3 regions of the Saccharothrix violaceirubra genome follow, and region 3 is predicted to be linked to each of the others. Evidence: riboswitches for the same ligand, from Rfam matches in the RefSeq annotation. Region 3 holds a riboswitch; each other region holds the start of a gene.

Region 1 (5,347 bases), 250 kb from region 3:
CACGACCTGCTCAAGGACGTGATCGGAGCGCTCGGCCGGCAGTTGGAGCAGGTCCGGATCACGGATCTCCAGGAAGGCACGTACTTCGCCGAGTTGGTGTTCGACGGTGACGTGCGCGTGTCGGCCCGTCCCTCGGACTCGGTGGCGTTGGCGCTGCGGATCGGCGTGCCGATCCACGCCGAGGAAAGCGTGCTCGCCGAAGCCGGTCTGATCATCCCCGACGAGCAGGAGGACGAGGTCGAGAAGTTCCGGGAGTTCCTGGACTCGATCTCGCCCGAGGACTTCCGCGGCGCCGACACCTGATCCGGCCGGGTTTCCGCCGGTTTTCGCACGCCGACGGCATTCCGGTATTCCCGAATGCCGGTTTCGTGCTGTCCGGACGTCGATCCGGAGTGCCCGAACGCACAACTCAAGGTGCCCGAACGCATAACTCGCGGTGTCGGAGTGCATGACTCGCGTAGGTGCCGCGGCGCGTGGTGCTGTCCACGCGTGCGAGGGCGGTTCGGCTGTTGGGTGGAACTGCCCTCGCACGCGGTTGCGGTGTGTTGTGGATCAACCCCGCGTGGCACCCCCCGGTGTCACTCTTATGGATTACAGAATCGCCGGAGATGTTCGCTAAACGATCACTAAACGTCACCCAAATGGGTTACATCCAACGGCGGTCTCAACCTCTACCTCAGCTTGAGTCAAACCCGCTCCGCGCGTCGCGTTGACCTGCCCCCCACCCCGTCTTACCGTCAAACGCGGGTGGAGGCGCTACTCGACGCAGTTCGGTGGCGGCTCCGCGAGGTCACCGGCCGGTCAGGCCGGACCGAGGGGAGGCAGGCGTGGTCGAGGAAGCGGCTATCCGGGCCGGAACCGGCGAACAGGGCGAGCTGTTCCCCGACTCCTCGCTGCCGGACGAGCTGGTCGGCTACCGCGGGCCGGCCGCGTGCCAGATCGCGGGCATCACCTATCGCCAGCTCGACTACTGGGCGCGCACCGGCCTGGTCAACCCGACCATAAGGAGTGCGCACGGGTCGGGCAGCCAACGGCTCTACTCGTTCAAGGACCTGCTGGTCCTCAAGGTCGTCAAGAGACTCCTCGACACCGGGGTGTCGCTGCAGAACATCCGGGTCGCCGTCGACCACCTGCGCCAACGCGGGGTGCAGGACCTGGCCAGGATCACGTTGTTCAGCGACGGCACGACCGTCTACGAGTGCACGTCGCCGGAAGAGGTGGTCGACCTGCTCCAGGGCGGCCAGGGCGTCTTCGGCATCGCGGTCAGCGGCGCCATGCGGGAGATCAGCGGCTCCATCCACGAGTTCCCGGCCGAGCGCGCCGACGGCGTGGTGGTCGACCAACCCTCGGACGACGAACTGTCCCGCCGCCGGCGTACCCGCGCGACCGGCTGACGACGACACCGCGCGCACCGGTCGACCGGACGTCGTGACGCCCTGCCACCGGTCCCGCACGGGTGGTCCGGCCCTGCCGGTCACCTGCTGAGATCCACGTCGCGCCGGCGTGAACGGCGGTGTCCTGCCAGGTTACGATCCTCCGGTAGTCGCTCGACCCCGCGCGGGAGAGCCCGGAACCGGCAACGGGTCCGGCGCCGAAGGAGCAAATCCTCCCCGGAACCTCTCAGGCACAAAGAACCGCGCGGGTGAGACGCCTCTGGAAAGCGGGTCGGGCGACCGGCCCCGCCGACGGTGCAAGCCCCTGGGGACAGGGGTGAAGCTCTCAGGCGCCCCGGCTCGGGGCGAAGACAGAGGGGGAGGGCAACGGCAGAAGTGTGTCCGTAGCCCTCAGCGAAAGGCGACCCCATGACGCAGGACCGCATTCCCCTTGCCGGGCTGGAGCACGGCACGCCCTTCGCCGACCGGCACGTCGGTCCGCGTCCGGCCGAACTCGCCCGCATCCTCGACGTCGTCGGCGTCGGCTCGCTGGAGGAACTGGCCCAGCGCGCCGTGCCCGAGTCGATCCGGGAGCGCGACCTCGTCCTGGACCTGCCCGCGCCCGCCACCGAGACCGAGGCGCTCGCCGAGCTGCGGGCCCTGGCCGCGCGCAACCGCACCCTGACGCAGATGATCGGCCTGGGCTACCACGGCACGATCACGCCGCCGGTGATCCGCCGCAACGTGCTGGAGAACCCGGCCTGGTACACCGCCTACACGCCCTACCAGCCGGAGATCTCGCAGGGCCGGCTGGAGGCGCTGCTCAACTTCCAGACCGCCGTCGGCGACCTGACCGGCCTGCCCGTGGCCAACGCGTCCATGCTCGACGAGTCGACCGCCGCCGCCGAGGCCATGACGCTGGTGCGCCGCGCCGGCCGGTCGAAGTCGGACAAGTTCGTCGTGGACGTCGACACGCTGCCGCAGACGCTGGCCGTGATCGAGACCCGCGCCGAGCCGCTGGGCATCGAGATCGTCGTCGCCGACCTGTCGCAGGGCATCGAGGGCCTGGGCCTGGGCGGCGACTTCTTCGGCGTGCTGCTGGGCTACCCCGGCACGTCCGGTGTGGTCCGCGACCACGAGCGGCTGATCGCCGAGATCCACCAGGCCGACGCGCAGGCGGTCGTGGCCGCCGACCTGCTCGCGTTGACGCTGCTGCGCCCGCCCGGCGAGATCGGTGCGGACGTCGTCGTCGGCACCACGCAGCGGTTCGGCGTGCCCATGGGCTTCGGCGGGCCGCACGCCGGGTACATGGCCGTGCGCCAGGGCCTGGAGCGCCAGTTGCCCGGCCGCCTGGTCGGCGTGTCGGTCGACGCGGACGGCTCGCTCGCGTACCGGCTCGCGTTGCAGACCCGTGAGCAGCACATCCGCCGGGAGAAGGCCACCAGCAACATCTGCACCGCCCAGGTGCTGCTCGCGGTGATCGCGTCGATGTACGCGGTCTACCACGGCCCCGACGGGCTGCGGACGATCGCGACCCGCGCGCACCGGATGGCCACCGTGCTCGCCGCCGGGCTGTGCGAGAACGGCGTCGACGTCGTGCACGGCGAGTTCTTCGACACCGTGCGCGTGCGGGTCGAGGGCCGCGCGGCCGAGGTGGTCGCGGCGGCCCGCGAGCGCGGCGTGAACCTGTGGCGTGTGGACGACGACGTCGTGCAGATCGCGTGCGACGAGACCACGACCCGGGCGCACCTGGCGGCGGTGTGGGCGGCGTTCGGCGTGACCGTGTCCGATGTGGACGGTCTGGACGCGGACACCGCCGACGGCATCCCCGCCGACCTGCGCCGCACCACGGACTTCCTGACCCACCCGGTGTTCCACGCGCACCGCTCCGAGACCGCGCTGCTGCGCTACCTGCGGGCGTTGTCCGACAAGGACGTCGCGCTGGACCGCAGCATGATCCCGCTCGGCTCGTGCACCATGAAGCTCAACGCCACGGCCGAGATGGAACCGATCACCTGGCCCGAGTTCGCCGACCTGCACCCGTTCGCGCCCGCCGAGGACGCCGAGGGCCTGCTGGCGTTGATCACGGACCTGGAGACGTGGCTGGCCGAGGTCACCGGGTACGACGCGGTGTCGTTGCAGCCCAACGCGGGCAGCCAGGGCGAGTTCGCCGGCCTGCTGGCGATCCGCGCCTACCACCGCGACCAGGGGCAGGCCGAGCGCGACGTGTGCCTGATCCCGTCGTCGGCGCACGGCACGAACGCCGCGTCGGCGGTCATGGCCGGCATGCGCGTGGTGGTCGTGAAGTGTGACGAGCGCGGCAACATCGACCTGGACCACCTGCGCGCGACCGTCGACGAACACCGCGCCGACCTCGCCGCGATCATGATCACCTACCCGTCGACGCACGGCGTGTACGAGGACACCGTGCGCGAGGTGTGCGGCCTGGTGCACGACGCGGGCGGCCAGGTGTACGTGGACGGTGCGAACCTCAACGCGTTGATCGGCTTGGCGCAGTACGGCAAGTTCGGGTCGGACGTGTCGCACCTGAACCTGCACAAGACGTTCTGCATCCCGCACGGCGGCGGCGGTCCGGGCGTCGGCCCGATCGGTGTGCGGTCGCACCTGGCACCGTTCCTGCCCAACCACCCGTTGCAGCCGGCCGCCGGTCCGGTCACCGGTGTCGGCCCGATCAGCGGTGCGCCGTGGGGTTCGGCGTCGATCCTGCCGATCTCGTGGGCGTACGTGCGGATGATGGGCGCCGACGGCCTGCGCCGGGCGACGCTGACGGCCGTGGCGGCGGCGAACTACGTGGCCCGCCGCCTCGACGAGCACTTCCCGGTGCTCTACACCGGCGAGGGCGGTTTCGTGGCGCACGAGTGCATCCTCGACCTGCGCCCGTTGACGAAGGCGACCGGCGTGACCGTGGACGACGTGGCCAAGCGCCTGGCCGATTACGGTCTCCACGCGCCCACCATGTCGTTCCCGGTCGCGGGCACCCTGATGGTGGAGCCCACGGAAAGCGAGGACCTGGCGGAGATCGACCGGTTCATCGACGCCATGATCGCGATCCGGCACGAGATCGACCGCGTGGGCGCCGGCGAGTGGCCGGTGGACGACAACCCGCTGCGCAACGCCCCGCACACGGCGGCGTCGGTGACGACGGGGGAGTGGGCGCACCCGTACAGCCGTGAGGTCGCGGTGTTCCCGACGGGCACCTCGGGCCCGAAGATCTGGCCCCCGGTGCGCCGCATCGACGGCGCCAAGGGCGACCGCAACCTGGTCTGCTCGTGCCCGCCTTTGACCGCGTACAGCAACTGATCCGTTGGTCGGGTCCTGGGCGGGCCACTCCCGCCCAGGACCCGGGTCACCCGTTCGAGGGTGCCTGAGTGCGTATTTCGGGGTGCCTGGGTGGAGGACTCGCGAGCTGAGGGATTCAGAGGGTGTAGTCGAGGGTCAGGGTGCCGGGCGAGTCCTGGCGCCACGTGATCGTGCCCGACCCCGTCACCCCGACCAGCCCACCGGTCCCGGAGAGGATCTTCACGGTCCCGGACGCCACTCCGTCCCGGTACCCGCCGTCGTGGTGGAGCACGAGAGTCCCGGTAACGCCACCCAACGACCCGGTCACCACCTCGATTCCCACGGACACGCACGACAGATCGTCCGGATAGGACATGAGGAAGTGGTTCTCGCCCGTCCCCTCCAGATCCCCCGTGTACACGGCGGTCATCCGCCCACGAGTCCGCTTGGGTCCGCTGACCTCGTCGTAGTTGCGACCGTCCCAGGTGCGTTCTTCCCAGGAACCCACGGTGGCCGTGCTGTGTGCGGTGCTCATGCGCGAAAGTCTGCCGCCCATACCTGACAAAGAAGGTCAGGTATGCACAATGGAGTGATGCGCGCCGGCCGCCTGCTCTCCCTCCTGCTCCTCCTCCAGGCCAGGGGCCGGATGACGGCCGGCGAACTGGCCGACGAGC
Region 2 (5,347 bases), 910 kb from region 3:
CGCGCGTGGGTCCGGACCTCACGCTGTTCCAGGTGTTCGGCTACAACCTGCTGGTGATCAGCATGCTGCTGGGCATGCGCGTGGTCCTGACCGTCTTCCGGCCGCGCACTCAATAGCCTGGGCGCATGAGCATCCACGACATCCCGGTGGCCACCCTGTCCGGCGAACCTTCGAGCCTGGGCTCGCTGCGCGGCAAGGCGTTGCTGGTGGTGAACGTCGCGTCACGGTGCGGCCTCACCCCGCAGTACTCCGGGCTCGAACGGCTCCAGCGCGAGTACGGCGAACGGGGCTTCTCGGTCGTCGGTTTCCCGTGCAACCAGTTCGCCGGACAGGAGCCCGGTACCGCCGGACAGATCGCCGAGTTCTGTTCCACGACGTACGGCGTCTCGTTCCCGCTATTCGAGAAAATCGAGGTGAACGGCCCGGGGCGGCATCCGCTGTACGCCGAATTGACTACGCACGCGGACGAGGAGGGCACAGCGGGCGACGTGCAGTGGAACTTCGAGAAGTTCCTCGTTTCGCCCGACGGCGAAATTGTCGGGCGCTTTCGACCCCGCACCGACCCGGAAGCGCCCGAGGTGATCAAGGCGATCGAGTCGGCATTGCCGTAACATCGTTATCACCCGATCGAGTATATTCGCCCGGCTTCTTCGGTAACGAACATTTCGCGAGGCGCGAACTATCGCGTACACCGAGCACGAGGAGTCCGGCATGTCCGATGTCCGATCGCCCGAGGCACCGCGCAGACCCGCGTCGGAGGACCCGGTCGGGACGGTCTGGTTCGGCGTGCTCGCGTGGCCGTCGATCGCCCTGGGCGTCGTCGGACTGGCGTGCTCGCCGGTGCTCGGCATCAACCGGATCACCGCGATCGTCGCGGGCGTCGGCGTGGTGCTCGGTGTCATCGCGCTGTTCGGCGGACGCAAGCTGCTCGCGACGGTCGGCGTGGTGCTCAGCGTGCTCGCGATCGCGTCCACGGTCGTCGTGCGCACCGGCTCGACCGACGTGGCCACGGTCGGCGGCGGCGCGACCGCGAGCCCGTCGGCCGCGCCCGACGGGCTGACCTGGAACCAGCGGTTCAAGTGGAAGGACGGCCTGGTCGCCGAGATCGCCACGCCGACCGTGTGCACGACCGGCACGTTCGCCGTGCCGCGCAAGATCAACCGCGCGGTCAAGGTCACCATCACGGTCACCAACGGCACCGACCGGCCGTTCGACGCGGCCGTGCTGACCCGCGTCGGCGGCGACGGCAAGTTCGACAACCGCAAGGCCGACCTGATCCAGGACTCCCCCGACGGCGGCTGCGGCGGCGGCGTCGAGACGCAGTCCGTCGCACCGGGCAGCTCGTTCACCTACGACGTGGCCTACTCGGTCAGCCCGCAGACCGGAAAGCTGGAGATCACGCTCCAGCCCGGCTTCAACGCCGACAAAGCGGTCTTCTCCGGCCAGGTGTGACGCGGGTCCGGGCGCCGACCCGATCGGGTCGGCGCCCGGACTTCAGCACTCGATGACGTTCACGGCGAGTCCGCCGCGGGCCGTCTCCTTGTATTTGACCTTCATGTCCCGACCGGTTTCCCGCATGGTCTTGATGACCTTGTCCAGGGACACGAAGTGCGATCCGTCGCCGCGCAACGCCATCCGCGCGGCCGTGATCGCCTTGATCGCCGCCAACGCGTTGCGCTCGATGCACGGGATCTGCACCAGACCGCCGATCGGGTCGCAGGTGAGGCCGAGATTGTGCTCCATCGCGATCTCGGCGGCGTTCTCCACCTGTTCGGGAGTACCGCCCAACACCTCGGCCAATCCGCCGGCCGCCATCGAGCACGCCGAACCGACCTCGCCCTGGCACCCGACCTCGGCACCCGAGATCGACGCGTTCTCCTTGAACAGCACCCCGATCGCGCCCGCCGTGAGCAGGAACCGCACCACGCCGTCGTCCGACGCGCCCGGCACGAACCGGGCGTAGTAGTGCAGCACCGCCGGCACGATGCCGGCCGCGCCGTTGGTCGGTGCCGTGACCACCCGCCCGCCGGCCGCGTTCTCCTCGTTGACCGCGAGCGCGAACAGCGTGACCCAGTCGGTCACCCGCAACGGGTCGGTGGCGAAGTGCTCGGAGGCCAGCCGGTCGCGCAGCTCGGCCGCACGTCGGCGGACCTTCAGCCCGCCCGGCAGCACACCGGTCCGCGTGCAACCGCGTTCGACGCAGTCCTGCATCACCTGCCAGATGTGCAGCAGCGACGAGCGGATCTCCGCCTCGGGCCGCCACACCCGCTCGTTGGCCAGCATCAGCTCGCTGATCGGCGCCCCGGTCTCGCGGGTGCGGGCCAGCAGCTCGTCGCCGCTTCGGAACGGGTGCGGCAGGCGCGTGGCGTCCGCCTTGATCCGGTCCGTGCCGGACGCGGTCTCGTCGACCACGAACCCGCCGCCGACCGAGTAGTACACGGCCTCGTCGACGACCTCGCCGCAGCCGTACGCGGCGAACCGCATCCCGTTGGGGTGCAGCGGCAGGGACTTGCGGCGGTGCATGACCAGATCGGTGTCCTCGGCGAACGCGATCTCGCGCCGACCGCCGAGCGACAGCCGCTTGGACTCCCTGATCACCGCCACGCGGTCGTCGGCCGCCGTGGGGTCGATCTCCTCGGGCCGGTGCCCCTCAAGGCCGAGCAGCACCGCCTTCGGGCTGCCGTGGCCGTGCCCGGTGGCACCGAGCGAGCCGAACAACTCGACGTGGACCCGGTCGACCCGGTCCAGCGGCAGCCGCGCCGCGAACAGGGCCGCGGCCCGCATCGGGCCGACCGTGTGCGAACTCGACGGCCCGATGCCCACGGAGAACAGGTCGAAGACGCTGATCGCCACGGCGGGTCATTCCCGGGTGAAATCCGCGTACTTCGCGGCGGTCAGCAGGCCCTCGGCAGCGGTGACCTCGACCTTGAACAGCCAACCCTCGCCGTACGGGTCGTTGTTGATCCGCGCGGGGTCGTCGACCACGGCCGTGTTCACCTCGACGACCCGACCGGCGACCGGCGCGAACAGGTCGCTCACCGACTTGGTGGACTCCAGCTCGCCGCACACCTCGCCCGCCTTCACGACGGTGCCCGGGTCCGGGAGCTGGACGAACACGATGTCGCCGAGCGAGGACGCGGCGTACGACGTGATGCCTACCGACACGGGATCCCGGGTACCCGGCTTCCAGTCGACCCACTCGTGTTCTTCGGTGTAAAGCAGATGTTCCGGGTAGGTCACGGCAGCGCTCCAAGGTGTCCGAGGTCGGGTCCCCTGCTCTGTCCTGGGACCTGAGAGCTTCACCGCTTCGTCGCGGCTTGCACCGTGGGTGCGCGCGTGTCGCACGCTTTCCAGAGTCGCCTCGCCCGAGCGGTTCTCGCTGCCTGAGAGTGTGCGGGGTGCTTGCTCCTTCGGCGCCCCGGCGCGTGCCGAGGACTCTCCCGCGCGGGTTCTGATGCCTGCATGACGGCATCGCGGCCGGTATTCAGTTGGGTGTCGCCACGCTAGGTGCCCGTCACGACAAGTGTCAACGGACGTCGGCCGTTGTCCGATCGCCACAAACCGGAGGGCCGGCGTTCGTGCTCGCGGCACGATGACAGTTCGAGCCGGGTATCCGACCTTTGGCGTACCGACTGTCGCCGAAGGAGCCCACCGTGCGGATCTCTGTACCCCGCGAGATCAAGAACCACGAGTACCGCGTCGCGCTGACCCCCGCGGGCACGCACGAGCTGACCAACCGCGGTCACGAGGTGTTCGTCGAGGCCGGCGCCGGCCTCGGTTCGGCGATCACCGACGAGGAGTACGTCGCCGCCGGTGCCAAGGTCCTGGCGTCCGCCGACGACGTCTGGGCCGAGGGCGACCTCGTGCTCAAGGTCAAGGAGCCGATCGCGGTCGAGTACCCGCGGCTGCGCAAGGGCCAGGTGCTGTTCACGTACCTGCACCTCGCCGCCGACCTGCCGCTGACCAAGGCGCTGATCGACTCCGGCACCACGGCCGTCGCCTACGAGACCGTGCAGACGCCCAACGGCGCGCTGCCGCTGCTCGCCCCGATGTCCGAGGTCGCGGGCCGGCTCGCGCCCCAGGTCGGCGCGTTCGCCCTGATGAAGCCGTCCGGCGGGCGCGGCGTGCTGCCCGGCGGCGTGCCCGGCGTGCACCCGGCGCGCGTGGTCGTCATCGGCGGCGGCGTCGCGGGCCTCAACGCCGCGACCATCGCCGTCGGCCTCGGCGCCGACGTCGAGATCCTGGACACCAACGTCGACCGGCTGCGCCACATCGACGCGCTCTTCCAGGGCCGGCTGCGCACCGTCACGTCCAACTCGTACTCGATCGAGCAGGCCGTGCGCGACGCCGACCTGGTCATCGGCGCCGTGCTGGTCCCCGGCGCCAAGGCGCCCAAGCTCGTGAGCAACGAGCTGGTGTCGCAGCTCAAGCCGGGCACCGTGCTCGTCGACATCGCGATCGACCAGGGCGGCTGCTTCGCCGACTCCCGGCCGACCACGCACGCCGACCCGACCTACGCCGTGCACGACTCGGTCTTCTACTGCGTGGCCAACATGCCCGGCGCCGTGCCGCGCACGTCGACGTACGCGCTGACCAACGTGACGCTGCCCTACGCGGTGGCGTTGGCGGACAAGGGCTGGCAGACCGCGCTGCGGGCGGACCGCTCGCTCGCGCTCGGCCTGAACGCGCACGAGGGGCTGCTCACCAACGAGCCCGTCGCGCAGGCGCACGACCTGGAGTTCACCGCTTACGAAGCGTGATCGCCGCCGCACCAGGGCGTCCACCCGACCGGTGGGCGCCCTTCGGCGTTTCCGGGCAAAAAGAGGCGACCCGCTCAACCAGCCTGGGGGTCACTGGGAGCGGGCCGCGCAGCCCATCCTAGCGTCGCCGGGGGTGCGGTGCCCAGTGCCGTGCGGGTTTCTTCACCGGCGCTTCGGTATCGGACTCAAGCAAACGAGTGAATTCAGCGGGTAACGGGTAAGTCACGACGTCCATCCGGCCGATGGTGGGACACAGGACCCGACGGCTACGCAGCGCGGCGGACCGGTCGCCCCGCGTGAGCCCCTGACCACCTCGGATCGGAGCACTCATGGCACAACCGCACGGTTGGATCGACTGTCACGACCCGTTCGGGCGCGACCGGTCGATGACCGTCCTCGTCGCGGACGACCGGGTGCTGCTGGTCGCACCACCCGGCGAGTCCGCCGTGATGTCCGTCACGCAGACCCGAAGGCTCCGGGCGCTGCTCGGCCAGGCCGCGAGGCGGATGTGAAAGGCGTGGACGAGACCCTGCGCGACGCCGTCCTGCGCCGACTGGCCCAGCTCGACCAGGCCGTGGCGCACGACG
Region 3 (5,347 bases):
AGGACGAGGTGGACGTCCGTGCCGCCGGTGAGGACCTTCACGCCCACGGCCGCCACGTCCTCGCGGGCGAGCCGGTCGGCGAGGATGCGCGCGCCCTCCAGCGTGCGGCGCTGGCGGTCGGCGAACTCCGGCGACGCGGCGTGCTTGAACGCCACGGCCTTGCCCGCGATCACATGCTCCAGCGGACCGCCCTGCTGGCCGGGGAACACCGCCGAGTTGATCTTCTTGGCGATGTCGGCGTCGTTGGACAAGATCACGCCGCCGCGCGGGCCACCGAGCGTCTTGTGCGTGGTCGTGGTCACGACGTGCGCGTGCGGCACCGGGCTGGGGTGCAGCCCGGCGGCGACCAGACCGGCGAAGTGCGCCATGTCGACCATCAGGTACGCGTCGACCGCGTCGGCGATCCGGCGGAACCCGGCGAAGTCGAGCTGCCGCGGGTACGCCGACCAGCCGGCGACGATCAGCTTCGGCCGGTGCTCCAGCGCCAGCGCCTCGACCTCGGCCATGTCGACCACGCCATCCGAGTCGCCGACGTGGTAGGGCACCACGTTGTAGAGCTTGCCGGAAAAGTTGATCTTCATGCCGTGGGTGAGGTGGCCACCGTGCGCCAGGCTCAGACCCAGGATCGTGTCGCCCGGCTTGAGCAGCGCGAACATCGCCGCCGCGTTGGCCTGCGCGCCCGAGTGCGGCTGCACGTTGGCGAACCCGGCGCCGAACAGCTCCTTGACGCGCGCGATCGCCAGCCGCTCGACCACGTCGACGTGCTCGCAGCCGCCGTAGTAGCGACGGCCCGGGTAGCCCTCGGCGTACTTGTTGGTCAGCACCGAGCCCTGGGCCTGGAGCACCGACACGGGGGTGAAGTTCTCCGAAGCGATCATCTCCAGGGTGGACCGCTGCCGCCCCAGCTCGGCGGCCACCGCCTGCGCCACCTCGGGGTCGAACTCCGCGAGGGAGGTGTTGAAGTGCTCGGACATCGGTCTGGGATCTCCCTAAGAGTTGCGCTTGTAGAACGGCAGAGCGACGACCTCGACCGGTTCCCGACGGCCGCGGACGTCCACCGCCAGTCCGGTGCCCGGCGTCGCGTGCTCCTTGGCGACGTAGGCCATCGCGATCGAGTAGCCCAGCGTCGGCGACAACGCCCCGCTGGTCACCTCGCCGACCACCGCGCCGGACGCGTCCACCACGGGGTAACCGTGCCGGGGCGCGCGACGTGACGCGGTCTTGAGGCCGACCAGGGTGGTGTCGGCCTCGACGTCGGCGAGTGCTTCCCGGCCCACGAAGTCGCCGGGCTTGTCCAGCTTGACGACGCGGCCGAGGTTGGCGTGGAACGGGGTGCGCCCGGTGCCCAGCTCGTTGCCGTACAACGGCATCCCGGCCTCCAGCCGCAATGTGTCGCGGCAACCGAGGCCCGCGGGCTTGAGGTCGTGGGCCTTGCCCGCCTCCAGCAGCGCACGCCACACGTGCGGCGCGTCGTCCGGCGCGACGAACAGCTCGAAGCCGTCCTCGCCGGTGTAGCCGGTGCGGGCCAGCAGCACGGATCTGCCCGCGACGGTCGACGGGTACGACGCGTAGTACTTGACCGTGTCCAGGTCCGTGTCCGTCAGCCCGGCCAGGACGCGCACCGACGCCGGACCCTGCACGGCCAGCAGCGCGTAGTCCGTCGACCGGTCCGCGACCTCGACGTCGAAGCCCTTCGCCCGCTCCACCAGCGCCTCGTGCACGACGGCGACGTTGGACGCGTTCGCGACGACCAGGTACTCCAGGTCGCCGAGCCGGTAGACGATCAGGTCGTCGAGCACGCCGCCGTCGGCCCGGCAGATCATGGTGTAGCGGGCCCGACCGACGCCGATCGCGGACGAGTGGCCGACGAGCGCGTGGTCGAGCGCGGCGCCCGCCTGCGGACCGGTGAGCGTGATCTCACCCATGTGGGTCAGGTCGAACAGGCCCGCGGTCGTACGCACGGCGTGGTGCTCGGCCAACTCGCTGTCGTAGCGCAACGGCATGCGCCATCCCGCGAAATCGGTGAAGTGGGCGCCGAGCGCCTCGTGTTCGGCGTGCAGCGGCGTCCGACGGCTGTCCACGGGGTCCTCCCTGGTGGCGGGCACGGCAGTGGCGCCGACCGGGTCGGTCGGCTTGCCGGTACGAAGGATGACACGGTCCATCGGAGACTCCTCGTCCTGAGTGAGCCTCCCCCTCTGTCATGAGCCTGAGAGCTTCGTCGCGCGGGCGCGACTTGCACCGTGGGCGAGGCGCCGGGCGCCTGCTTTCCAGAGTTGCCTTCGTCGGGCGGTAGCTGTGCCTGAGAGATTCCGGGGAGGAGTTGCTCCTTCGGCGCCCCTGGTCGGGGACTCTCCCGCGCGACATCGACGGCCGTGTTCAGTTGACTTGCCCAGACGCTAGGCGCGGGGCGGCACACCGGTCAACTACAGGGACTTGCCGGCACGGACGCTGTCGACGACTTTGCGTTCGGCGTAGAAGGACACGAACGGGATCGTGCCGGCCACCAGCACCAGGGCCGTGCCCTTGAGCGACCAGCGGCCCTTGAGCGCGAGGTCGACGGCGGCCACCAGGTAGACGGCGTAGAGGAAGCCGTGGACGGGTCCGACGACGGCCATCATGCCGGGGTTGTCGCCGAGGTACTTCACCAGCATGGCGAACACGAGCCCGAGCAGGCCGACGCCGACCACGTAGGCCATCACCCGGAACCGGCTCAACGCACCGCTCATCGCCCTACCGACCGCCTTCGCTCACCGCTTGGTCCCGCGCGTTCAGTTCGGCGAGGAAGCGGTTGTACGCCGCGTGCTCGTCGTCCTCGTCGTCGTGCGCGGACGTCCTGACGGGGTCCACCGTAACCGCAGGCCGGACGTCGGCGACCACCGGCTCCGGGACGTCCCGGTCGGTACGACGGGCGTCGAGGCGGCGGATGCGCCACACCATGAACAGGGGGAACAGGCCGAAGAGCGGCCATTGGAAGACGTAGCCGAGGTTCTGGAACGTGCCACCGGCCTCGGAGAAGCGCTCCCACTGCCAGTAGGCCAGACCGCAGCACACCACCAGGGAGAGCACGCAGACGGCCGCGATCATCAGCCGTTTGGGGGTGATGAGGCCGGTCATGACCTCAGGGTACTTGCTCGGACTACCGCGCCCGTCGGCGCGGCTCGTCCACTTCCAGGGGTTGCGGCACGGATCGGTTTCGACGCCACACGGGAGGCATGGCTCCGACCCGGACACCGCGGGAATGTCGACCTTCTACGGGGCTTGGGCTCCCGAGCGCGGCAGGGAGCCCGTTCCCCCTTGGGCGTTCGCGGACTCCGCGGCCGAGTCCGTGCCCGACACGCGATCCGTCAGGCGACGCCGTCCCGGCGTTGCCTCTGCAACCTGGCCACGCACCAGGCCGCCGCACTACCCCGACGCAGGTGCTGGAGCACCGTCATCGGACCGAGGCGCCGACCGAGGTCGGCGGGCGTGAGCCCGGCCGCCCGGTAGTCGAGCGCGCGCTGGTCCAGCGGGCTGATGCCCGCGTCCCACCACGCCTCGGCCTCGGCGAGGTCCCCGACCAGCTGCCAGTAGCTCGCGGCCGCGGCCAGCAGACCCTCGGGCACCTCCGGCGCCCGCTTCCGCATCGCGACGACGTAAGCCGGGTCCGCGGACTCGACCCGCATCACGCCGCGCGCACCACCGGTCGCCCGCTGCACGGGGATCCCCGGGGACTGCGGGGCCTCGGCGAGCCACGCGTCCTTGATCCGGTTCACCTCGCGCAGTTCGGCGTCGTCCGAACGCTCGGCCGCCCATTGCCGCAGCAGCTCGTCGACTCCGGAGTCCTCGACCATTCTGCCTCCTCGTCGGTCGAAGATCAGCCAATGCAGCGCACCGTATTAGCGGGTACCGACAACCGCTAGACCCTGGATAGGCAAAAACCCTGTTACCAGGGCGTTATAGCCCTCATTCCACCCATACGGTGCAACGTGAGGGTCCGCATGTCACGATCCGTCACGGCACGGGTGCGGTCCCGTGCCGCACCCTCAGGCGAAGAGGCTGCGCACGAAGGTGATGATCGACTCGGCGCCCGTGCGCAGCCAGCCGAGGATGCCCTTGACCGTCTGCGCGGACTGGTCGGGCTGGGTGATCAGGAAGAACAACACCAGCGCCACCGCCGCCAGCGTCAGCACCTTCTTGATGTTCACTGCTCGCTCTCCGTCCGTCGACCTGTGCCTGGTGACCGGGCCGTCGGGTGCCCGCCGGCCCGGTGCGTCACGCGCCATCCTCCCGCGTTCACCCGCTTGGCGAACCCGGAACGGCCCCATCCCACGACCGGTCGCGGAATCGGGCACGCGGCCACGCCGCACCGCCTCCACTATCACCCGAACAGACGATCAAGGCCACCGGCGGGACCGCCGATGAACCGGTTGCGGGCTTCTCCGCCCCCTCTCCCCCACGTACGGACCGAGGTTCCGCCACATCGTCAGACTCCCCGCCGCCCTTCACCCGCATGCGCGCGATCACGCACGGACCGTGACCGGGCCGATCGTGGCCGAGATGATTTCGTACGACACGGTCGGTAATTTTCCGCGACCTTTTTCGGAACCAATCGAGGGCTTGCGGCGGACCGTCCGACTCACGCCACGACACCGGCCGCGAACAACGCCGGGATCGCCTCGGACGACCACCCGGAACCGACCAGGATGTCGACCGTGTCCCGCCCCGGTGCGGGCGCCGGGACCGGTGCGGCCGTCGGCGTGCGGTCGAAGCGGGGTGCCGGTGCGGGCTGGATCACACCCCCTACCTCGGTGAACGTGCCGCGTGCGACGTTGTGCGGGTGCGCGGTCGCCTCGGCCGGGGTGAGCACGGGCGCGAGGCACGCGTCGGTGCCCTCGGCCAGCGCCGCCCACTCGTCGCGGGTCCGGCGGGCGATCGCCGCGGCGATCGCGGCCCGCAGGTCGGGCCAGTGCGCGGGGTCGGCGCGGTCGGGGACGGTGCCGGTCAGGCCGAGCAGGTCCAGCAACTCCGCGTAGAACTTGTCCTCGACCGCGCCGATCGCCACGTGGCGGCCGTCGGCCGTCGGGTACACGTCGTAGAACGGCGCGCCGCCGTCGAGCAGGTTGGTACCGCGGGTGCCGTGCCACAGGCCGGCCGCGCCCAGGCCGTGCAGGAACGTCGTCAGCAGGGCCGCGCCGTCGACCATGGCGGCGTCGACGACCTGGCCGCGTCCCGACCGCTCCCGTTCGTAGAGCGCGGCGAGCACGCCGACCGCGAGCAGCAGACCACCGCCCGCGAAGTCGCCGAGCAGGTTGAGGGGCACGACAGGCGGACCGCCGGTCCGGCCGATCGGGTCGAGCGCACCCGCCAC

The links. Region 3 has a riboswitch for glycine ahead of gcvT (glycine cleavage system aminomethyltransferase GcvT). Riboswitches for the same ligand answer to the same signal wherever they lie in the genome.
Region 1: it holds a riboswitch for glycine, as region 3 does, so the genes downstream of both, gcvP (aminomethyl-transferring glycine dehydrogenase) here and gcvT (glycine cleavage system aminomethyltransferase GcvT) in region 3, are expected to answer to the same signal.
Region 2: it holds a riboswitch for glycine, as region 3 does, so the genes downstream of both, gcvH (glycine cleavage system protein GcvH) here and gcvT (glycine cleavage system aminomethyltransferase GcvT) in region 3, are expected to answer to the same signal.

Annotation. Positions count from the first base shown of each region.
Region 1 covers NZ_JACHJS010000001.1:1,790,617-1,795,963, forward strand. Annotated here, with positions in the region: gene F4559_RS08985 (bifunctional nuclease family protein) at 1-303, shown strand, start outside; gene F4559_RS08990 (MerR family transcriptional regulator) at 828-1,394, shown strand; glycine riboswitch at 1,549-1,647, shown strand; gene gcvP (aminomethyl-transferring glycine dehydrogenase) at 1,803-4,694, shown strand; gene F4559_RS09000 (DUF3224 domain-containing protein) at 4,810-5,208, opposite strand; gene F4559_RS09005 (helix-turn-helix transcriptional regulator) at 5,266-5,347, shown strand, end outside.
Region 2 covers NZ_JACHJS010000001.1:633,523-638,869, reverse strand. Annotated here, with positions in the region: gene F4559_RS03155 (ABC1 kinase family protein) at 1-116, shown strand, start outside; gene F4559_RS03150 (glutathione peroxidase) at 126-611, shown strand; gene F4559_RS03145 (hypothetical protein) at 712-1,452, shown strand; gene F4559_RS03140 (L-serine ammonia-lyase) at 1,495-2,853, opposite strand; gene gcvH (glycine cleavage system protein GcvH) at 2,860-3,240, opposite strand; glycine riboswitch at 3,361-3,453, opposite strand; gene ald (alanine dehydrogenase) at 3,654-4,760, shown strand; gene F4559_RS03125 (hypothetical protein) at 5,090-5,272, shown strand; gene F4559_RS03120 (hypothetical protein) at 5,278-5,347, shown strand, end outside.
Region 3 covers NZ_JACHJS010000001.1:1,543,221-1,548,567, reverse strand. Annotated here, with positions in the region: gene glyA (serine hydroxymethyltransferase) at 1-974, opposite strand, end outside; gene gcvT (glycine cleavage system aminomethyltransferase GcvT) at 990-2,162, opposite strand; glycine riboswitch at 2,189-2,276, opposite strand; glycine riboswitch at 2,278-2,366, opposite strand; gene F4559_RS07770 (DUF3817 domain-containing protein) at 2,424-2,726, opposite strand; gene F4559_RS07765 (hypothetical protein) at 2,731-3,114, opposite strand; gene F4559_RS07760 (helix-turn-helix transcriptional regulator) at 3,345-3,830, opposite strand; gene F4559_RS07755 (hypothetical protein) at 4,023-4,184, opposite strand; gene F4559_RS07750 (CaiB/BaiF CoA transferase family protein) at 4,616-5,347, opposite strand, start outside.